4 regions of the Cobetia sp. MMG027 genome follow, and region 3 is predicted to be linked to each of the others. Evidence: predicted binding sites of a transcription regulator. Region 3 holds the regulator's gene; each other region holds the start of a gene.
What was found. The regulator LexA, encoded in region 3, represses DNA repair genes until DNA is damaged. The targets are predictions, from matches to a motif close to TACTGTNTANNTANACAGTA.
Positions count from the first base shown of each region.

Region 1 (5,188 bases), on a different contig from region 3:
GCGTTGCCCTGCACGGGTGAACTCGACCGGGCGCGTCTTGCGAATGAACAGCGGCGTGCCCAGGCGCTCTTCCAGGTCCTTCAGTTGATGTGAGAGGGCGGACTGGGTGAGGTGGATGCGCTCGGCAGCCTCGACCAGCGAGCCGGCATCACGCAGTGCCAGCAGCGTGCGGAGATGGCGTAGTTCGAGCATGATGAGTTTTGCTCATTTGGATGAGTGAACAGTTCATTTTCATTCAATTCTTGGGCGAAGTGCTGCGCAGGTCAATCGCTGCTGCGCGAGGAAGCGTCAATGAGCTCCGTTGGGCATTCCCCCTGAGCCTGATGGATCTCGGCATGGCCATCGCAGAGGGAGGCGTCTCATGCAGGCAGTGCCAGTGTCTTCACGATGACGGCACCTCATGGGAATTGCCGTGAATCGAGGCCCACAAGGCTGGCTGCGCTTGATAGACTTTCTTCATGCGCCAGGATGGCGTTGCTCTCTACGCCTTGAAATCACGCTGTGTCGCCGCCTCCAGCGGAGTGCGGTGCGTTACTTTCTGTTGTCAGGCATGCCCAGGGAGGGCTTTACATGTTTCCGTTTCACTCGCGCCCGGATCATACGAGGGCCGCTGCCTGTTCGGCGCCAGATGTCTCGCCTTGGCGTGGCGGGCGTCAGGTGGCCACTATCTCGACATGCACTGCGACAGGTATCTCGACAGGTGCCTCGGCCAATCTCCTGTGCGTGTCGATGATGGCGCTGCTGAGTGGCTGCTCCATGCTGTCGGATGAATCGCGTGATGCGCCGAGTGCGCAGGTGATGCCGGCACCGCTGAAGATCCCTGAAGTGCGTCCTGCCACGAAACCAGTCAAGCCCAGGGCACCCAGTGCCGAGTCGCTGGGTCAGGCGCCGGCGGTGACATTGCCCGCGACCTTCCTGCCGCCTCGGGGGGCCAGCGAGTATCAGGTCTGGCGCTGTACGCCGGCGCAGGATCTGTTGATGGCCTTCAGTGATGGACAGGACGCGAGGGGCAGGCCTCCCGTCTCTGTGGCGACGGACACCCCTCAGGAGGCGACTGCTGAAGGCTGGCTGCGGCTATGGTCGCGTCAGCATGCCTACGCCCTGGGGCATGTGGTGAGTGCTTCCGGCGCCCGTTATCGGGCCAATGACGCCCCGGTCTCCGAGCGGCAGCGTCAACAGGCCGAGGGGGGAGCCCGTGAACTGGAAGTCTGGTTCAAGGGGCGGGAAGCCACGCTGCACAATGCGCGCGGCAATCTTGAGTGCGTTCAGGATGATCAGCGCACCATCCAGATCCCCGATGACCAGCCGCTGCTGGTGGCACAGGGTCACGAGCCTGAGTGGCGTATCAGTCTGGATCGAGCGCATAACCGGATGACGGTGACGGCATCGCCCGACCTGTTGGGTGCCGTGCAAGGCAAGGCGCGGGTGTCGCAGGACGCTACAGGCACCGATGACAGCAGCTCTGGCGTTGCCGGGAACGAGAGCGGCAAGCAGGAGCAGGAGCAGGAGTCATCGTCGCTCAGTCAGTTGACGTTACCCTATCGGGTCAATGACGACGGCAAGCATGGCAAGGTGCTGTCGGCGCGCTTGCCGCGCGCTTCAGTCGGCAGGGGGTGGCTGAAACTGAGCCTGACGCCGGGTGCCTGCTTCGACACCATGCAAGGTACCCCGTATCCGCTGACCTCCGAGCTGACTCTGACGCGAAAAGGAGGAGAATCTCGAGATCTGAGTGGCTGTGGAGAGGCATACCTCCCCTGACATGACGTTTTTTTCGTCGATTTTTTCGAATGGTTGGTGCGATCTTTATCGCTTTTCGTGCCACGGAGTTCATCTATCATGGCGGGCAGCTCTCCATCACGGGCAACGGATGCCAAGCCTGGCTCGTGATGGGAAATCGTCCTTTCTGTCTGCGGAGAACCTGCCATGTCTGCCACACCGCTCAATGTTCTGCTGGTCTCATCTTCCCTGTTCGGAGAAAAAGGCAACTCTCGTGAACTGGCTTCCGCGTTCGTGGATGCCTTGCAGGCGTCCGGTCACGAGCATCAGTTGACGCATCATGATCTGGTCGAGCGCGATCTTCCGCACCTGGGTGCCGCCGAGATGCAGGCATGGATGACGCCGGCGGATGAGCGAAGCGCCGAGCAACGCAAGCTCGCCGAGCTGTCTGATGGTTTCCTGGCCGAGCTGAGAGCGGCTGACCTGCTGGTCATCGCGGCACCGCTCTACAATCTGGGCCTGCCGACGCAGATGAAGGCGTGGTTCGACCGGGTGCTGCGTGCCGGCGAGACCTTCCGCTATACCGAGAAAGGGCCCGTGGGTCTGCTGGAAGGCAAGCAGGCACTGGTGCTGGCAGCACGTGGCGGGATGTATGCGGGCAGTGACCTGGACTCCCAGACGCCGCATCTCAAGTCGATGCTCGGGCTGATGGGCATCACGGATCAGCACTTCGTATACGCTGAAGGCCTCAACATGGGCGATGAGCCAAAGGTGGGAGCTCTGTCAGAGGCCAGGACAGGCATTGCCAACTACGTAGATGCTCTCTGACCTGGTGTATCTGCCGTAGCTGAGTCACATTGGTTGAGCATGATGAATGAAAACGCCACCGCCGCTCTGAGAGGAGCGGCGGTGGCGTTTGTGCTATCGGGAAGCAGAGGTCACTGGGGGAGGAGACAGTGGCTGGAAACGCTCAGCCTTGGTCTTCGAGCACTTCCAGTGCGCCCTTGAGGCGCGCATGCAGCTCTTCCAGCGGCGGCTGAGCGCCGCCTTGCGGCCAGCCGGCCGTCAACACCACGCCATCGGCGGCATAGTCGCTGGCATCCACCGGTACATCGTAGCCGCTCAGCCAGTGACGCACGTCGGCCTCATGAGCGAATCCGACCTTGAGGCGCCTGGGCGTACGCGGCGTGAAGGTGGTGGTGGGCAGTCGCTCGAGGGCGTCGAGCACGGCACGACTGTATGCACGAGCCAGGCCACCGGTGCCCAGCTTGATGCCGCCGAAGTAGCGGATCACCACGCAGGCGATCTGCCCCACGCCGCTGCCTTCCAGTACCTGATACATCGGCCTGCCGGCGGTACCGCCCGGCTCTCCGTCATCGGAGAAGCCGATGGCATTTTGCTCATTCGGCGCACCCGCGATGAATGCCGTGCAGTGATGACGTGCATTGGGATGGGCGAGATGCGCCTTTACCAGCAGCCGCGTCATGGCGTCTGGTGTCGGAGCGTGGGCCAGCCAGGCGATGAAGCGGCTCTTCTCGATCTCGATGCTGTGCTCGTGATGCGCCTCTGGCGCCAGTGCAGGTATCTGATAGCTCATCGTGCCATCTTAGCAAAGCGTCGCCCTCAATGAGTGACGGCGTTGCCGCGAACGACACCCATCACCATGCCCAGCACTTCGATATCGGCATTCTTGAGGTAGATGGGGGCCATGCTGTCGTTGGCCGGTTGCAGGCGTACACCGCTCTTCTCGATATACAGCTTCTTCAGCGTCACTTCCTGCTGGTTGATCATCACCACGGCGGTCTCACCATTCTCGGCACTTTCACTGCGCTCGATGATGATGATGTCGCCATCATGGATATTGCAGTTGATCATCGAGTGGCCGCGAACGCGCAGGGCGTAGGTATTGCGTCGCACCATGCGCGTCGGCACGGCGATCGTGCCACAGTCGGCGATGGCTTCGATGGGCATGCCGGCGGTGATGTTGCCGAGCAACGGGATATCCATCATGTCGCTGGCAGTGATTTCCTGCCAGGCCTCGTCATTGAGCGGCAGATTGTGAAGGCGCTGAAGGTAGTGTGGAGCGTGAAGACGTGACATGAGCTATCCCCTGATGCTGTGCGGTCGGCAGAGGGAGCCGACCTGCGATGCAGCGTGAAAGGTCGTCAGGCTGAGTTCATCTGCGGCCTGATAGGCTCTGCGAACATGATGACAACGCGATGAGAGCCGACCCGTTCGGTCTGCTGCCCGGGCAATGCCAGGCATGCGATGACGATACTGTATGAGTACTGTTTTTGTATACAGTGTCTGCATCATAGCAAGCCAGCGCGAGGTGGCAAGGGGTGAGTCGGTCGTCGATGCCAATCAGGCGATGGGTGTGTCGTATGAATGTGCACCATGCTTTGCTGATGGAGCGCGCGAGAACTTGACTCCCGTGCAAGGCTCGACGCGTGCGGGTCGCGTCATTCGGGCGACCGGTGGCCAGTGCCGGCTTCAGCTCGTAGAATGACGCGATTGGATCCCTCGGGACCAGCCTCTGATGTCGCGCTCCGCGACTGACCAGCCGCGAGATGTCGGGATGTCGATCCAGCCAGTCAGCGATGAAGCCCGTTGCGTGCCGCCCTTGCTGGCGGTGCGGGCGCTTGGGTGTGAGCGCGATGAGCGCTGGCTGTTCCAGGCGCTCGACTTCAGCCTCGCGGCGGGCGAGATCCTGCAGATCGAAGGCCCCAATGGCAGTGGCAAGACCACCCTGCTCAAGATTCTGTCCGGGCAGTTCCATGATCACGAAGGCGAAGTGCTCTGGCAGGGGCAGCCTGCCTCGCGGGTGCGCGACGACTTTCTGGGATCACTGCTCTATCTGGGTCACCAGCCCGGCATCAAGGGCACGCTGACGGCATTGGAGAATCTTGCCTGGTATCAGGCGCTCGGTGACGCTGCATCTTCTCGAAACGCCGCGGAGCGACGCTCGCTCGCCTGGGCAGCGCTGGACGCCGTGGGGCTTGCCGGCTTCGAGGATGTCCCGGCCCAGCAGCTGTCGGCTGGTCAGCAGCGGCGCATCGCCCTGGCGCGATTGCATCTGACACCGCGTCGACTGTGGGTGCTCGACGAGCCCTTCACCGCCATCGACATCGATGGCGTCCAGGCGCTGGAGGCGCTGCTGCTGGCGCATGCCGAGCGGGGTGGCAGCGTGGTGATGACGACCCACCATCGCTTCTCGGATGTCTCGCGATTGCGCCGAATAGGCCTTGGGCAACGCGCTGGCGCGGAGTCGAGGGAGGGTGCCTGGGCATGAGACATGATCCTCTGACACCATTGTCCGAGTCTCCCGTTGCCTGCTCGTTGGGTGGAGCACTCAAGGCGACACTTCGACGCGACCTGCGTCAGGCGTTGCGCCGGCGCAGTGAGCTGATCAACCCGCTGGTATTCTTCGCCCTGGTGATCACGCTGTTTCCGCTGGGGATCTCGCCGGACA
Region 1 is NZ_JAQJIO010000003.1:154,628-159,815, forward strand. It holds gene PJK54_RS04790 (LysR family transcriptional regulator) at 1-192, opposite strand, end outside; gene PJK54_RS04795 (MliC family protein) at 730-1,758, shown strand; gene PJK54_RS04800 (FMN-dependent NADH-azoreductase) at 1,924-2,544, shown strand; gene PJK54_RS04805 (IMPACT family protein) at 2,687-3,313, opposite strand; gene PJK54_RS04810 (LexA family protein) at 3,340-3,816, opposite strand; gene ccmA (cytochrome c biogenesis heme-transporting ATPase CcmA) at 4,295-5,008, shown strand; gene ccmB (heme exporter protein CcmB) at 5,005-5,188, shown strand, end outside.
Region 1: PJK54_RS04810 (LexA family protein) is a predicted target of LexA. The motif match lies at 4,003-4,022, and genes of this name have one in related genera.

Region 2 (5,188 bases), on a different contig from region 3:
CACATCCCGCTATTGGTGACATACGCGTATTGGGAGCCACTGCCGTGATAGAAGTTCACGATGCAGCAAGTCTTGAAGGGGCTCAGGCTCACGCTCGTCAGCAAGGGGTCTGGTTGCGACCGTTCGGCCGCTGGCTCTATACCATGCCGGCATATATCACCTCACACGACGACTTGCGCAAGATCACGCATGCCATGAAGAGCCACTTTACCGACAATCTCTGAGGCAAGACGTCAGGACAGGGATCTGCTCGGCTGCCTGTCGGCTGACGGGGAGTGACTGAGAGTGACGATCGCCCTCATCACTCCCCTCTTCTTCCTTCACTCTTCTCTCAACTCCTATCTTCTCTCTTCTCTCAACGCCGAGATTCGAGGCCCATCTCCCGGCAGGGGAATGCGGTCGGAAGCGCTCAATCTCCCCAGAGACGCCGCTCGAGGCGCGCATGTGCATCTGCCGTCAGCATCCCGCCCTTCATCAGTTTCTTGAGAAAATGACGATAGCGGCGGGCGATCTTGCGGCGCGCCAACCAGGCGATACCGGTGGCGAGGGGGATGAAGTCCGGATTGGAGATACCATCGATCAACCACAGGCGCGGGGATTGATGCTCGCGAAACTGGACCACGATGTTGCGATCATTGAGGTCGGACGGTATCAGCCAACGCTTGTCGAGATAGCGATAGAGGTTGGCCAGCTCATCCATCAATGCCTCCTCCCCCACCCGCTCGGGAGTTTCATGACAGACCTCTCGCAGACGGCGCGAGGTCGTGCCGTCATCGTCGAGTATCAGATCAAAGACCAGCCCGAGGCCCTCTCGGGTCGCCACGCTGCCATGATAGGCAGGCACGTAGGACCAGTCGTGCACACCTCGCCTCACGAGCCCTTCGAAGTAGCGCTGCTCGCGCTGATTCTGGCGGCTTCCTTTGTCGGGATAGCGCGGTACCTTGATGCAGCGCCGAGGATCACGGGGGTCCTGATAGACACGGCGATCATTGCCCATGCCGATGACACGGGCATTTTCAAGCTCCAGCATGCGCTCTCCTGTTGAATAACGCCTGCGACTGCAGCCGCCGGGCAGCGTGGCATTCTACAAAAAGCCCTTCCCTTGCGCCAACCGTGCCGCCGGCGGCCGCGTTCCATGAGGTCATTCATCGGCCATTCAGCTTGGGACCTCGCTCTGGTATGATAACGCGCCGTTTTCTGGCAGTTTCAGGACGAAACCGCCTGACGTAAGCGATCAGCACGACTTGCGAGGTATTGCCCGGGATCGGGTGGCCGCGCACACCTGCAACCCCCGCTCCATAGGCACATCTCCCTTAATGAGGTACTCGCATGAATGCGGTAATACTGGCCGTTCTGGTCATGGTCGGCCTGTCACTGGCCCGAGTCTCGGTCGTCTTCGCTCTGGTGGCCGGCGCCTTGGTCGGCGGCCTGTTCAGTGGCCTGTCTCTGACTGACACTCTCGGCGCCTTCAACGACGGCGTCGGCGGTGGTGCCAAGGTCGCCCTGGCCTATGCCACGCTCGGTGCCTTTGCCGTGGCCCTGTCTCGCTCCGGCCTGCCGGATCTCCTTGCGGCACGCCTGATCGGCATGCTCAATGGAGAGAGCACCCCTCGCCGTCAGACCGCCATCAAGTACGGCTTGCTGGGCAGCGTGACATTGGTGGCGATCTCGTCCCAGAACCTGATTCCTGTCCACATCGCCTTCATTCCGATCCTGATTCCGCCACTGCTGGTGGCCATGAACCGCCTGCGCCTGGATCGCCGCGCCGTCGCCTGTGCCCTGACCTTTGGTCTGACGGCTCCCTACATGCTGCTGCCGGTGGGCTTCGGTTCCATCTTCCTCAATGACATCCTGCTGGCCAACATCAATGAAGCGGGCCAGGCAATGGGGCTGGAAGTCACCCGCGGCATGGTGCCGATGGCGATGGCCATTCCGGTAGGCGGCATGTTCCTGGGACTGCTGACTGCGGTCTTCGTCTCCTATCGCAAGCCGCGTGACTACGCCAATCGCGAGATCAAGTCGACCAACGTCCCGCACCATACTCCAGTGCACGCACCATCCCGCAGCGGCCTGATCATGGCTGGGGTCGCCATCATCGCCGCCCTGGGCATCCAGCTCTATTCCGGCTCGATGATCCTAGGCGGTCTGGTCGGCTTCGCCATTCTTTCCCTGGGTGGCCTGTTCAAGTGGAACGAAGCCGACGACCTGTTCACCTCCGGCATGCGCATGATGGCCCTGATCGGCTTCATCATGATCTCGGCAGCCGGCTTCGCCTCCGTCATGAAAGCCACGGGTGATATCCAGACCCTGGTGGATGCCTCCTTCCACATCATCGGAGACAACAAGCCGTTGGCCGCGCTCGTCATGCTGATGGTCGGACTCTTCATCACGCTGGGCATCGGCTCCAGCTTTTCCACCATCCCGATCATCGCGGCGATCTATGTCCCGCTGGCCCTGCAGTTCGGCTTTTCCCCCCTGGCGACCGTCGCCCTGATCGGCACCGCGGCCGCACTGGGCGATGCTGGCTCCCCCGCCTCCGACTCCACGCTCGGCCCGACGGCAGGCCTGAATGTCGATCAACAGCATGATCATATCTGGGACAGCGTGGTGCCGACCTTCATCCACTACAACATCCCGTTGATCGTCTTCGGCTGGGTGGCGGCGATGACGCTGTAATCCGCCGGCCAGGGTAGCCTGGCAACGGCAACAGGAAATACGACAACGCCCGGCAGGCATCACGTCTGCCGGGCGTTGTCATATCTGGACGAAGAATGAGGCGACACGCCACCTGATACTGGACAGCCATCCAGTCTTTTAGGATGATGCGCGAATGCGCAAGATCCTTCATGCTGACTGCGATTGTTTCTACGCCGCCGTCGAGATGCTTCGTCACCCAGAGTGGCGCGAGGTGCCCATCGCCATCGGTGGCCGCACCGAGCAACGTGGCGTGATCGCCACCTGCAATTATCCGGCTCGCGCCTTCGGCGTCCGCTCTGCGATGTCCACAGCGCGCGCCCTGCGCCTGTGTCCGCAACTGATACTCGTCCCCCCCGACTTCGAGCGCTACCGTGCCGTCTCGCAGGAGATCCAGGCACTGTTTCACGAACTGACACTCCTGGTGGAACCTCTATCGCTGGACGAAGCCTACCTGGACGTCAGCGATATCGAGGAATTTCAGGGAAGCGCGACCTGGATGGCGCGCTGGCTGAAGGAAGAAGCCCTGAAGCGCACCGGGATCACGCTGTCGATCGGCGTGGCCGCCAACAAGTTCCTGGCCAAGATCGCGAGTGACTGGGAGAAACCCGATGGCCTGACGGTGATCACGCCAGAGTCCAGCGACGCCTTCATTCGTAAGCTGCCCGTCGGCAAGCTGCATGGCGTCGGCCCGGCCACGCTGGCCCGCCTCAATCGGCTGGAGATTACCACCTGCGATGACATCCGCACGACACCACTGACCACACTGGTCGAACACTTCGGCAAATTCGGACATCGCCTGCATGAACTCTCTCATGGCATTGATGACCGCCCCGTCAAGGTCGAGAGAGAGCGGAAGTCCATCAGTGTCGAACGCACTTTCGATCAGGATCTTCCGGATCTCTCCGCCTGCCTCGCCAAGCTTCCCATGCTGATGGAGCGCCTCGGGGAGCGTCACGCACGCCAGGAACAGCCGGTGCTGGCCAAGCAGTTCGTCAAGGTACGCTTCAACGACTTCACCAGCACCACGCTGGAAAGCCTCCTCCCCGCCTCCACCCTCTCATTGCCGGACGCCAGGAGTTTCGCACTGCTGATGGAGCAAGCCTGGCAACGTGGCCATCGACCGGTGCGCCTGCTGGGAGTCGGTGTCCGACTAAAGGCCCACGAAGAGACGCAACAGCTGGGGCTGTTCTGAGAGGGTGCCGCGCCTGACTGGCAACCTTGACGGACGGATGACAGGCATAAAAAAAGCCAGTCACAAGGACTGGCTTGTCCGGTCATCGATACCCCAAGGGTATCGCCGGAAGGGTCGTGAAACCCGCTCAAGGAACCATCGCAACCTGCAATGCAGGCAGGAAGCGAGAGTGGGCGAACAGCTCTGCGCATTGAACGACGCAGCCACTCTCGGCAAACACCTGCGGGGAGCATGAGATGCTCGACCCGCAGGTGTCAGGAAGGAATGCCCAGATTCATCGATGATGATGACAGTCCATCCGCTTCAACTGTCAGCATCATATCTTTTAGCCCGCAAACTAAAAAGCCGATCCACAGCAACAGTCCCATGCCACAACGGCACCGGATCAACGCTGACTCAATGGCAACCGTTGGATGCACTGGTTGGATCACTGGACGGGCGATGGGCGCCAGGATGAGGCGGGTTGTTGCCCCCGGACAGCAGCCGCTGGATATCCGCCGCCGCCATGGGCTTGTAGAAGTAGTACCCCTGAATGAGATCACAGCGCATTTCGCGCAACAGCTCGAGTTGCTGGATATTCTCCACCCCCTCGGCCACCACCTCCAGCCCCAGTCGATGCCCGAGGAAGACCGTCGCTTCCATGATGGCGCGATCCTTGGGTTCCTGAGCACATTCGATCACGAAGGAGCGATCGATCTTGAGCGCCGTCACCGGCAGCATCTTGAGGTAGCTCATCGAGGAGTAGCCGGTCCCGAAATCATCGATCGCGATCTTGTAGCCTCTGTCGTGCAGGGCACGCAGGCTATCGCGCACCTTGACGTCAGCATCGATCAACACGTTCTCGGTCAGCTCGATGCCGATGTCCCGTGGCGTCAGGCCATATTCCGCCACGCATGCCTCAAGACGCTGGAAGACGTCGCTGTTGATCGCCTGACGCCCGGAGATATTGATATCGATCCGATAGCCCTTGATCCCCATGGCATGCCACTCGGCCTGCTGGCGACATGCCTGACGAATCACCCAGTCACCCAGGCGCTCGATCAGATTGGTGCGCTCTGCCACCTTGATGAAGTCAGTCGGGGGAATGGGCCCCTCGGGCGCATGCCAGCGCATCAGCGCCTCTACCGACTCGATACGCTCACTGCGCGCCGCGACCTGAGGCTGGAAGTGGAGGAACAGCTCGCCACCCCCATCCTCGCTCAACAGCGTCTGAAGGCGCCCCGCCAGATGATGCTGATGCAGCATGGCATCGCGCACTTCCTGGTTGAAGAACTGATATCCATCACGCCCGGCCTGCTT
Region 2 is NZ_JAQJIO010000001.1:119,476-124,663, reverse strand. It holds gene bioA (adenosylmethionine--8-amino-7-oxononanoate transaminase) at 1-224, shown strand, start outside; gene PJK54_RS00515 (YrbL family protein) at 410-1,030, opposite strand; gene PJK54_RS00510 (Na+/H+ antiporter family protein) at 1,330-2,676, shown strand; gene dinB (DNA polymerase IV) at 2,831-3,889, shown strand; gene PJK54_RS00500 (putative bifunctional diguanylate cyclase/phosphodiesterase) at 4,286-5,188, opposite strand, start outside.
Region 2: dinB (DNA polymerase IV) is a predicted target of LexA. The motif match lies at 2,793-2,812, and genes of this name have one in related genera.

Region 3 (5,188 bases):
CGCAGACGCGCCTGACGCTTGCCGGCATTGCGCTGCTCATCCCCATCGAGGCTGTCGAGCACGGCACGTGCGGCGGCGGGATCATTGCACACCAGCGCCATGTCGCAGCCGGCATCCAGTGCCAGACGAGCGCGCACTTCCGGCTCGCCCTCGGCCACGGCAGCCGCCATGCCCAGGTCATCGGAGAAGATGGCACCCTTGAAACCGAACTCCTCACGCAGCAGTCCCAGCCAGCTTGGCGAGAAGCCGGCGGGGCGCGCATCGAAATCGGGGTAGATGACATGAGCCGGCATCACGCCACCCAGGCGATCCGCCAGCGCCGCGAAGGGCTTGAGATCATGCTCGCGCAGCTCGCGGAAGGAGCGGGGGTCGATCACGCGCTCGCGGTGGGTATCCGCCGCGATGCCACCATGACCGGGATAATGCTTGCCGACCGCAGCCATGCCAGCTTCGCGCAGGCCCTCGATGAAGGCGGTCCCGACGGCAATCACGTCCTCGGGAGTCGTCCCGAAGCTGCGGTCGCCGATGATGGTGGAACCCGCGACATCGATATCCAATACCGGCGCGAAGGTGATGTCGCAGCCAATGGCAGCCATCTCCATGCCCAGCAACCAGCCGGCGTCACGGGCAAACCCGAGCCCTGACGACTGGGCATCATCACCGCAGCCGTCACAGTCACGTCCCAGGCAGCAATGTGCCAGGGCGCGCATCGGCGGCAGGCGGGTCACGCCTTCGCGCAGCCGTTGCACCCGTCCGCCTTCCTGATCGATGGCGATCAACAGATGTGGATTGACGCGGCGGATCTCACCGCACAGCGCCAGCACCTGCTCGGGAGAAACACAGTTGCGCGCAAACAGGATGACGCCGCCGACGGCGGGGCGTGCCAGTAGTTCACGTTCGTCAGACGTGAGGGTATGCCCCTCGACGTCGAGCATTACGGAGCCCAATGGCTGTGTCATGACATCCTTCCTGTCCATGGCCTGCTGGCCGTGTCATGCGCTGCAAGGCATGGCACGCACGGCAGGGTTTCATGTCGTTACGGGGCTCGGCAGCCTGGAAGACAAGCCTCAGGACAGGCGGCCGGCGCGAGGAAAGGCGCAATTCTAGCCGACTGAGCGCGACTCGAACAGTCGCGAGCACCAGCCGCCAGGCAACGCAGCGTCAGGCGTGCAACAGCACTGGCGTTCCGGCGGGCGCATGCCGGTAAAGGCACAGCAGATCCTCATCGCGCAGACGAATGCACCCATGGGAGGCCGGGGTGCCCATCGGCTCGCTGGTCGGCGTGCCATGGAAGTAGATGTAGCGCCGCAGGCTGTCGACGCGCTGTCCCGCCGCGTTGCGGCCACGGTTGATGCCGGACTCGCGACCGCTGAGCCACAGGATACGCGTCAGGATCCAGTCGCGTTCGGGGTGCTCGGCGGCCAGTCGAGGCGTGAACACCTCTCCCGTGAAGCGCCGCCCACGATAGACGGCACCACGCGGATTGCCCTCCCCGATCGCGGCGCGAACCACATGCCAGCCGGTCGGCGTGCAACCGCTGCCATCGAGCTCGCCGATACCGTTGAGGCCGCTGGAGATCGCACAGGCATGCACCAGCGTGTCAGGGTCAGCCGCGGGGGGCGGCGCATCACGACTGCCACTCGGCGCGTCATTGCGTATCTCGAGACGCTGGCGGGTGAGATCCACCGCCACCCAGCAAGCCATCAGCTGGCCGCCTGGGTGACCGCTTCACCATCTCCGAGCGAGGCCGGCAGCGGAGCCGCCATCGCCGCCACCACCACCGGACGCATGTGCTGGATCAGCTCGCGCACACTGGTGTGATGGCCGTATTCGGCCTCTTCGATATCGCGCAGTGCGTCCAGTCCCGAGAAGGTGAAGATCACGCTGCCGAGCATGAAGTGCAGACGCCAGAAGCGCTCGTTGTCTGGCAGGTCCGGCGTCGCAAGCTTCAGGAGCTCGGCGAAGCGGCTGAAGACCGTGCCGTAATGCTCGCGGATGTAGCGACGCATGTGGCCCTGCCCCTGGGTATAGGCAAGCCCGAGCAGGCGCATGAAGGTACGCAGGCTGTTGCGCTCGGCCGGCACCTCCAGCACCGTGCGCGCCATCACTTCCAGCAGCGTTTCCAGCGGCACCTGACGACCGGCATGCTGCTGCTCGACACTGTCGAGTGCCGCATGGAAACGCTCGCTGAAGGGGTCGAGATAGCGGGCGAACACTGCCTGGATCAATGACTTCTTTGAGCCGAAGTGATAATTGACCGCCGCCAGGTTGACCTTGGCCTTGCTGGTGATATTGCGCAGCGAGGTTTCGGCGAAGCCTCGCTCGGCGAACAGGACCTCGGCGGTATCGAGGATACGGGTAACGGTATCGGTCTGGGCCATGGGCGGATGCCTTGTCAGGTGATCAGTCACGAGGGGGCACGGGAGTCCTTGTCCCCCCGGGAAACGGCAAGGCCGTGGCCCGGGGGCGACTCTTCTCATGCAGGTCAATCAAACGACATGTCGGTCTTCACGCACCGCGTGTCAGGCAGCGACTCCGAGGCGGAGGCTGCCACGAGCCGTATCCCGAGCACAGGACAGAAGCACAGGACACACAGGGTCAGGTACCGGTAGCCTGATGCGCCCGACGAACATTCGTTTGAAACAAGATAATTCTAGCTGTCCATGCCATGACTGGCAATTGCTGGTTGTTTCAAACACTCGACAGCCAAGACCGGCAGGACGCGCATTCACGCGGGACGCTCGGGGACGGGATGGTCATGGGGTGTCCCGGACACCCGCTGTCTCGCGTCAGCATGTCGATGTCGACGAAGATGCCGGCAACGTTGCTGCCAAAGCACCCACGATGCCTTGCATGACCGCCATGACTGGATACAATGACAGTTGTATGGATGCACACCCCGTGCCGTCAGCTCAGATGCCGCCCAGGCAAAAGGCAATGCCCATGACTCAGCCGCTTACTCCGCGCCAGCAGGATGTCTTCGACTTCATCATCAAGACCATCAAGTCCTCAGGCTATCCGCCAACGCGTGCCGAAATCGCCCAGGCACTGGGCTTTCGCTCACCGAATGCCGCGGAAGAGCATCTGCGTGCCCTGAAGCGCAAGGGAGCCATCGAGATGGTACCGGGCACCTCGCGGGGCATCCGCGTGCCGTCTCTGGCCGAGGCGGAAGAGGATAGCGAGCAGGGCCTGCCGGTCATCGGGGAAGTGGCCGCTGGCAGCCCTATCCTGGCCAGCCAGCATATCGATCGTCATTGCCCGCTGCCCAGTGACTACTTCTCGCCTGCCGCCGACTATCTGCTGCGCGTGCGCGGGGTCTCGATGAAGGATGTCGGCATTCTGGAAGGTGACCTGCTGGCCGTGCACCGCACGAGCAGCGTGCGTGACGGACAGATCGTGGTGGCGCGTCTGGGGGATGAAGTGACGGTGAAGCGTTTCCGTCGCGATGGCCATTACGTATGGCTGGAAGCCGAGAACGAGGACTTCGCTCCCATCAAGGTGGATCTGCGCACGGACAGCCTGGAAATCGAGGGCCTCGGCGTGGGCGTGATCCGCGATGGCGGCCTGCACTGATCTCAAGGCTCGCAGGCAGTCTGTCCTCACAGCGCTGACGCGCAGATGACGATTGTCGCCATCAGGGCATCCACGAAAAAACCCGCCGATTGGCGGGTTTTTTCGTGGCTGGCAGACATGCGGGAAGTGCTCAGTGCACCATGCCTTCCGACTGCTCGTCCTCATCATCCTCGCCATCCCACAGGCGGGTGCGGGTGATGGCGTGATCGATCATCTCACGCGCGACCTCGAAGCGATTGTCACGCAGCAGATCGGCAGCTTCATCGGAGATGCGGATACTGAGAAGTGGCTCACCTTCACTCTCGGCGGCACGCAGGATCACTTCCCCATCTTCCATTTGCACGATTTCAAGTACGGCGGGATCGGACACGTCATTCCTCCTGCACGGCATCCTGAGGATACCGGCGTCGTTGTGATCGTCAGCTTGACGGCGGGCAGGCCCTGCGACTTGCAGTCACTGGCGACAATGCAGAAAAAAGTACGACCACAGCCAGAGCCATGGTCGTACCGGAGAATGCAGGGCTTGCCACAATGCCGCCAGTCTAGCACCCGTCATGCCAAGGCGTCACCTGAATGACAGGTGCGTGACATGCCAGCGCCTTCGGGTCAGGCAAGGCGCGACGCTACCACTCCACATTCGACTCGCGAAGGTGTGACAGCAACGCCTTCATGGCGCTGACTGCCGTGGCGAGACGCTCTGCCAGAGGCGCATTGGCCGCCGCGGCGATGATGAGACCATCGCCACGCGCCTGGCCTTCCTCACGCCGGGCAGCACCGCCCTCTTCATGCAAACGCGTGATATCGGCCACCAGCTGGCTCAACCAACTGTCCGGCTGCGCCTGCAGGCTTCGCAACTGCTCGATTTCCGCCACGGGAGTCGGCGGTGTGGCCAGCCGCTCGCGCCAGCTGCCCTCAGGCCAGCGTGCCGACGCGGCGCACTCCTCGATCAACGAGGCCAATGCCAGCTCCATCAACGCCAGCGCCCCTTCCTCACCGGCCATGCGCCGTGCGACGGCATGCTCATCACGCGTCGCGACGGCCGCCTGCTCCAGCAGCAACTCGGCCTGATACAGCAGTTGATTGGTGCGGCCACGCTGGCTCATCAGCTCTTGGCTCCCTTGCGCTTGTCCTCGACGACCCAACGGCCGTTGTCGAAGGTCGCCTTCCACCCCGTCGCCTTGCCATCCTCGTCCGTCATCACGAACTGCTCCTTGGCCTTGCGCGAGAAACGAATCTGCGTCGGGCGGCCATCGGGGTCTTTCTCCGGCGCCTTGAGGATGAAGTGATACTTCTCCGGCAGCTCGTCGGCATGCGCCTTGAGCTCGCTGACCAGCGGCGGACGCGTCTCGCGATTCTTGGGGAACTGACTGGCGGCAAGGAACAGGCCACTGGCGCCATCACGCAGCACGTAGTGATCCTCGACCTTCACGCAGGCAAGTTCCGGCATGGGGATCGGGTCCATCTTCGGCGGTGCCACTTCCCCGGACTTGAGCAGCTTGCGGGTGTTCTTGCAATCCTCGTTGGTGCAGCCGAAGTACTTGCCGAAACGCCCGGTCTTGAGCTGCATGTCGGCACCGCACTTGTCGCACTCGATGACCGGCCCATCGTAGCCCTT
Region 3 is NZ_JAQJIO010000005.1:292,575-297,762, reverse strand. It holds gene nagZ (beta-N-acetylhexosaminidase) at 1-959, opposite strand, end outside; gene PJK54_RS08795 (L,D-transpeptidase) at 1,162-1,704, opposite strand; gene PJK54_RS08790 (TetR/AcrR family transcriptional regulator) at 1,704-2,381, opposite strand; gene lexA (transcriptional repressor LexA) at 2,944-3,573, shown strand; gene PJK54_RS08780 (hypothetical protein) at 3,704-3,943, opposite strand; gene PJK54_RS08775 (DUF6586 family protein) at 4,197-4,676, opposite strand; gene topA (type I DNA topoisomerase) at 4,676-5,188, opposite strand, start outside.

Region 4 (5,188 bases), on a different contig from region 3:
ATCGTGCCTTGATCAACGACCCCAAGCTTGCTCGCAAGCGCCGGGCCGACAAGGCACGCGCCGAGAAGTAGCGGTGCCCTCACCGGGCATCGGTGACCGTACGCAAGACGGGGCACCCTGGGGTGCCCCGTCTGTCATCACGACTCGGTCCATCGTGCTATCCGAGCGCTGGCGGGCATGCCGTTTCCCGCCAGCCGGCTCCGTCGATGACGGGCCCGCTGGCGGTCGCTTACAGCTCGTCCGGCAGGTCAGCGGCGCCTGCACCACTGTCGTTGCGGTTCGGCTGTGCGGCACGCGGGTCGATGTCGAGGTCCGGCACGATGACGGTTTCCTTGTCGATGTCGCCGCTCTTGTCGATGGTGGAAAGCACATCGCCGTCGAAATTCAGCGTGACGCGCTTGTTGATGATCTCGCCGTCCGCTTTCTTGAGGCGATATACGTAGTCCCAGCTATTCTCACTGAAGGGAGCGGTTAGCAGCGGTGAACCCATCACATAGATGACCTGTTCGCGGCTCATGCCCGGCTTCAATTGCTCGACCATTTCCGGCTTGATCAGGTTGCCCTGTGGAAGGTCGCGCTTGTAGACGCTGAAGTAGCTACACCCGGTGAGCAGCGACAGGGCGCTGCAAAAGGCGACTGTTTTGATCAAGTTTTGCATTTGCCCTGAAGATTCCCTATCGTTTTGCCTTGGCCGATCATACCTGATACATCAAGCGACTGCGAAGAGTACCCCAGCATGGCCGATCAGAACCATGAACTGCGCAAGGCGGGACTCAAGGTAACCCTACCGCGAGTCAAGATCCTGCAGATCCTCGAGAAATCGATGGATCGACACCTGAGTGCCGAGGACGTGTACAAGGCGTTGCTTGAGGCTGGCGAAGATGTCGGTCTGGCGACGGTTTATCGTGTGCTCACCCAGTTTGAAACTGCTGGACTGGTGATGCGTCACAATTTCGATGGCGGCCATGCTGTCTTCGAATTGTCCCAGGAAGAACACCATGACCACATGGTATGTCTGGACAGCGGCGAGATCATAGAGTTCTGTGATCCCGAGATCGAGCGCCGCCAGCGCGAGATCGTCGAGGAGCATGGCTATGAGCTGGTCGAGCATGCGCTGGTGCTCTACGTGCGTCCCAAGGACACCAAGAGCGACAGCTGATGCTCAGGCCTCGCCTGTGTCAGGGATGACAAGGTTCGCTGCAGGACAGAAACACCAACGGCCGCCCCACAGGGACGGCCGTTGGTGTTTCTGGCGTTCGAACTGCCAGGAGGTTCATTGGACGAATGGACGTCGGGAAGGCGGCCTGTCGGGGCTCAGTGACGGCTGTCCGCCGCGCTGAGCATCTCGCGTGCGTGTGCCAGGGTCTGCTCGGACAGGTGAATGCCGCCCAGCATGCGTGCCAGCTCCCGCACGCGGCCACTCTCGTCCAGCAGTGCCATGTGGGTACGTGTGGTGTTCTTCTCTGCCTGCTTCTCGATATGCAGATGTTGATGCGCCTGGGCCGCGACCTGAGGCAGGTGGGTGACGGTCAGCACCTGACCCTTGTCGCCCAGTCGGCGCAGCAGCTGACCGACGATCTCGGCGGTCGCACCGGAGATGCCGACATCCACTTCATCGAAGACCAGGCTGGGAATGGTCGAGCGACTGGCGGCCACCACCTGAATGGCCAGCGAGACGCGGGACAGTTCACCGCCCGAGGCGACCTTGGCCAGCGCCCGCGGCGGCTGCCCCGGGTTGGCACTGATGCGGAAGTGGATGCGCTCCATGCCTTCGGGTTGCGGGCGCTCGCGTGGCTCGACGGCAACCTCGAACGTCGCCTTGCCCATGCCGAGGAAGGCCAGTTGATCCTGGATGTCGCTGGCCAGCTGGGGGGCGGCAGCGGCTCGTGACGTACCGACCGCAGTAGCCAGGATCTTCCAGGCATCCCGGCGGGCCGCCACTTCCTGGCGCAGTGCCTCGATGGCCTCCTCGTCACCCCCGAGCCCTTCCAGCTCCTCGCTCAGTCGCTGGTGCAGGCCATGCAGCTCCTCGGGCAAGACATGATGCTTGCGGGCGATCTGGTGGATGCGCCCAAGGCGCTCATCGACGAAGGCCAGGCGCTCCGGGTCGAGTTCGGTGACTTCGACGAAGCGGTTCAGCTCGCGTGCCGCTTCTTCTATCTGGATGCGTGCCTCTTCCAGCATGCCCAGTGCGCTGGCCAGCGAACCCTGCTCGCTGCCCGGCAGGTGTGTCAGTCGCGCCACGGCCTGATTGAGGCGCGCGAGGGCGCCTTCATCATCATGATCGCAGCACTCGGCGGCGGCCTGCGCCTCGCTGAGAATCTGTTCGGCATTGGCCAGGGTTTCCTGCTCCTGCTCCAGTGCCTCCAGCTCGCCCTCGCTGAGTGCCAGCTCATCAAGCTCCTCGACCTGATAGCGCAACAGCTGGCGACGAGCGCGTACCTCGTCGCCATCATTGCTCATGCGCTTGAGGCGGCGATGTGCCTCCTGCCAGTGGCGGAAGTCCTCGCGCAGCTGCGTGACCTGCGCCTCGATCCCGGCGTACTCGTCGAGCTGACGCAGGTGCGTCTCTTCCTTCAGCAGCGAGTGGTGGGCGTGCTGGGAATGGATGTCGATCAGGTGCTCACCCAGTTCCCGCAGGTCCGCGATGGTGCAGGGGGTGCCGTTGATCCAGGCCTTCGAGCGTCCGCTGGCGGTGATCACCCGGCGCAGCAGGCAGTCGTCGCTGCCCAGCTCGCGTTCGTCAAGCCACTCGCGCGCGTCGCTGAGGCTTGTGATATCGAAGCGTGCGATGAGATCCGCGCGATCCGCGCCGTGTCGCACGCTGCCAGCATCGGCACGTTCGCCCAGGCACAGGCCGAGCGCACCGAGCAGGATGGACTTGCCGGCACCCGTCTCGCCGGTGATGGCGGTCATGCCGCGGCGAAAATCGAGTTCCAGTGTCTCGACGATGGCGAAATCTTGAATGGCGAGCTGTAGCAGCATGACTACCTCCGAAGGGAAGCTGGGGCGTACGCCGTGCCGATCATTGCCCGTTTCGGGGGTGACTACGGAGTCGCCATACAGGATGTACATACAGTGTATATGGCTTTTTATACAGCACGCTCCGTCGGCCTTCAATCCATGCCGGACTCAGCTGGCAGAAAAGCCGCATCGAAGGCTTGAGAAGCCGAGTGCCGGCCCCATATAAAGGCCCTGACACTCATCGTCGGCAGCAATGGCGCGGCCTTGCTGCCCTACAGGCAACTCATGGCCTGTCTTCAGGGGCTTGCCTTCGTCGTCTCGAGGCAGGCTCCGCAGGCCACGAACAGGGCAATGGCGCACAGACGTCGGCCCGCAGGAGAACAGCATGGCTCAGGATCCGCAGACCCCGATGGATGAAGAACTTCAGCGTGCCGCTCGCGACGCCGAGCCGCAGCCGGAAACTCCGGAAGGCGAAGTGATTGAAGACATACTGGATGCCACCGATGTCGCCGCCGAAAGCGAAGGTGAGCTGATCGACAATCCGGAAGCCGAGATGCTGGCCGCTCAGGTCGAGGAACTCGAGCAGGCGGTGAAGGAGGCGAAGGACCAGGCGCTGCGTTCAGCTGCCGAGGCGCAGAACGCGCGCCGTCGCGCCGAACAGGATGCCGAGAAGGCTCGCAAGTTCGCGCTGGAGAAGTTCGTCAAGGAAATGCTGCCGGTGGTGGACTCGCTCGAGAAGGCGCTTGAGTCCATGAGCGACGACGAGGCAGCCAAGGCGCATGTCGAAGGTATCGAGATGACCTTGAAAATGCAGCTGGATGCCCTGAACAAGTCAGGCGTCGAGCAGCTGGACCCGCACGGCGAGCCCTTCGACCCGGAATACCATCAGGCGGTCGCCATGGTGCCATCTCCGGATGCCGAGCCGAACAGCGTCATCGACGTGATGCAGAAGGGCTACACCCTCAATGGTCGCCTGGTGCGTCCGGCGATGGTCGCGGTCAGCAAGGCCAACTGAGGCCCTGCGGGGTCGAGTGGCCATGAGGGCATGTGTCGTGATGGCACATGCCCGCCCTGCGGGGCTTCAAGGAGGATCAGGGCGGCAAAAAATGCCAGCACACCCTTGAAAGCCTGACGCGTGACCCCACTTATTGAAGCAAGTTCAGGTGCCGACACAAGGTACCGACAACCAGACTCATCTTTCAGGCTAGCAACAGATTCGAGGTATACGATTATGGGACGCATCATCGGTATTGACTTGGGTACTACCAACTCCTGTGTGGCAGTGCTCGACGGCGACAAGACCAAGGTCATCGAAAACGCTGAAGGTGGCCGCACCACGCCGTCCATCATCGCCTACACCGACGACAACGAGATCCTTGTCGGTCAGTCGGCCAAGCGTCAGGCAGTGACCAACCCGGAGAACACCCTGTTCGCGGTCAAGCGTCTGATCGGTCGCAAGTTCAAGGATGATGTCGTCCAGAAAGACATCAAGATGGTGCCGTACAAGATCGTCGAAGCCGACAATGGCGATGCCTGGGTCCAGGTGAAGGACAAGAAGATGGCACCGCCGCAGATCAGTGCGGAAATCCTCAAGAAGATGAAGAAGACCGCAGAAGACTACCTCGGTGAAGAAGTCACCGAAGCGGTCATCACCGTGCCGGCCTACTTCAACGACTCCCAGCGTCAGGCGACCAAGGACGCCGGCCGCATCGCGGGTCTCGAGGTCAAGCGCATCATCAACGAGCCGACTGCCGCGGCACTCGCCTACGGCATGGACAAGTCTCGTGGTGACAAGACCATCGCGGTCTACGACCTGGGTGGCGGTACCTTCGATATCTCCATCATCGAAGTCGCGGACGTCGACGGTGAGACCCAGTTCGAAGTGCTCGCCACCAACGGCGACACCTTCCTGGGCGGTGAAGATTTCGACATGCATCTGATCAACTACCTCGTTGACCAGTTCAAGTCCGACAGCGGCATCGACCTGTCCGGCGACAATCTCGCCATGCAGCGTCTGAAGGAAGCTGCCGAGAAGGCCAAGATCGAGCTGTCCAGCGCTCAGCAGACCGACGTGAACCTGCCGTACATCACCGCAGACAACACCGGTCCGAAGCACCTGAACGTCAAGGTGACCCGTTCCAAGCTCGAGTCGCTGGTCGATGAGCTGGTCGCTCGCTCCCTGAAGCCGTGCCAGACCGCTCTGGCCGATGCCGGCCTGTCCGCT
Region 4 is NZ_JAQJIO010000006.1:52,281-57,468, reverse strand. It holds gene PJK54_RS09435 (RnfH family protein) at 1-71, shown strand, start outside; gene PJK54_RS09430 (outer membrane protein assembly factor BamE) at 230-658, opposite strand; gene fur (ferric iron uptake transcriptional regulator) at 737-1,159, shown strand; gene recN (DNA repair protein RecN) at 1,315-2,985, opposite strand; gene grpE (nucleotide exchange factor GrpE) at 3,350-3,979, shown strand; gene dnaK (molecular chaperone DnaK) at 4,196-5,188, shown strand, end outside.
Region 4: recN (DNA repair protein RecN) is a predicted target of LexA. The motif match lies at 3,062-3,081, and genes of this name have one in related genera.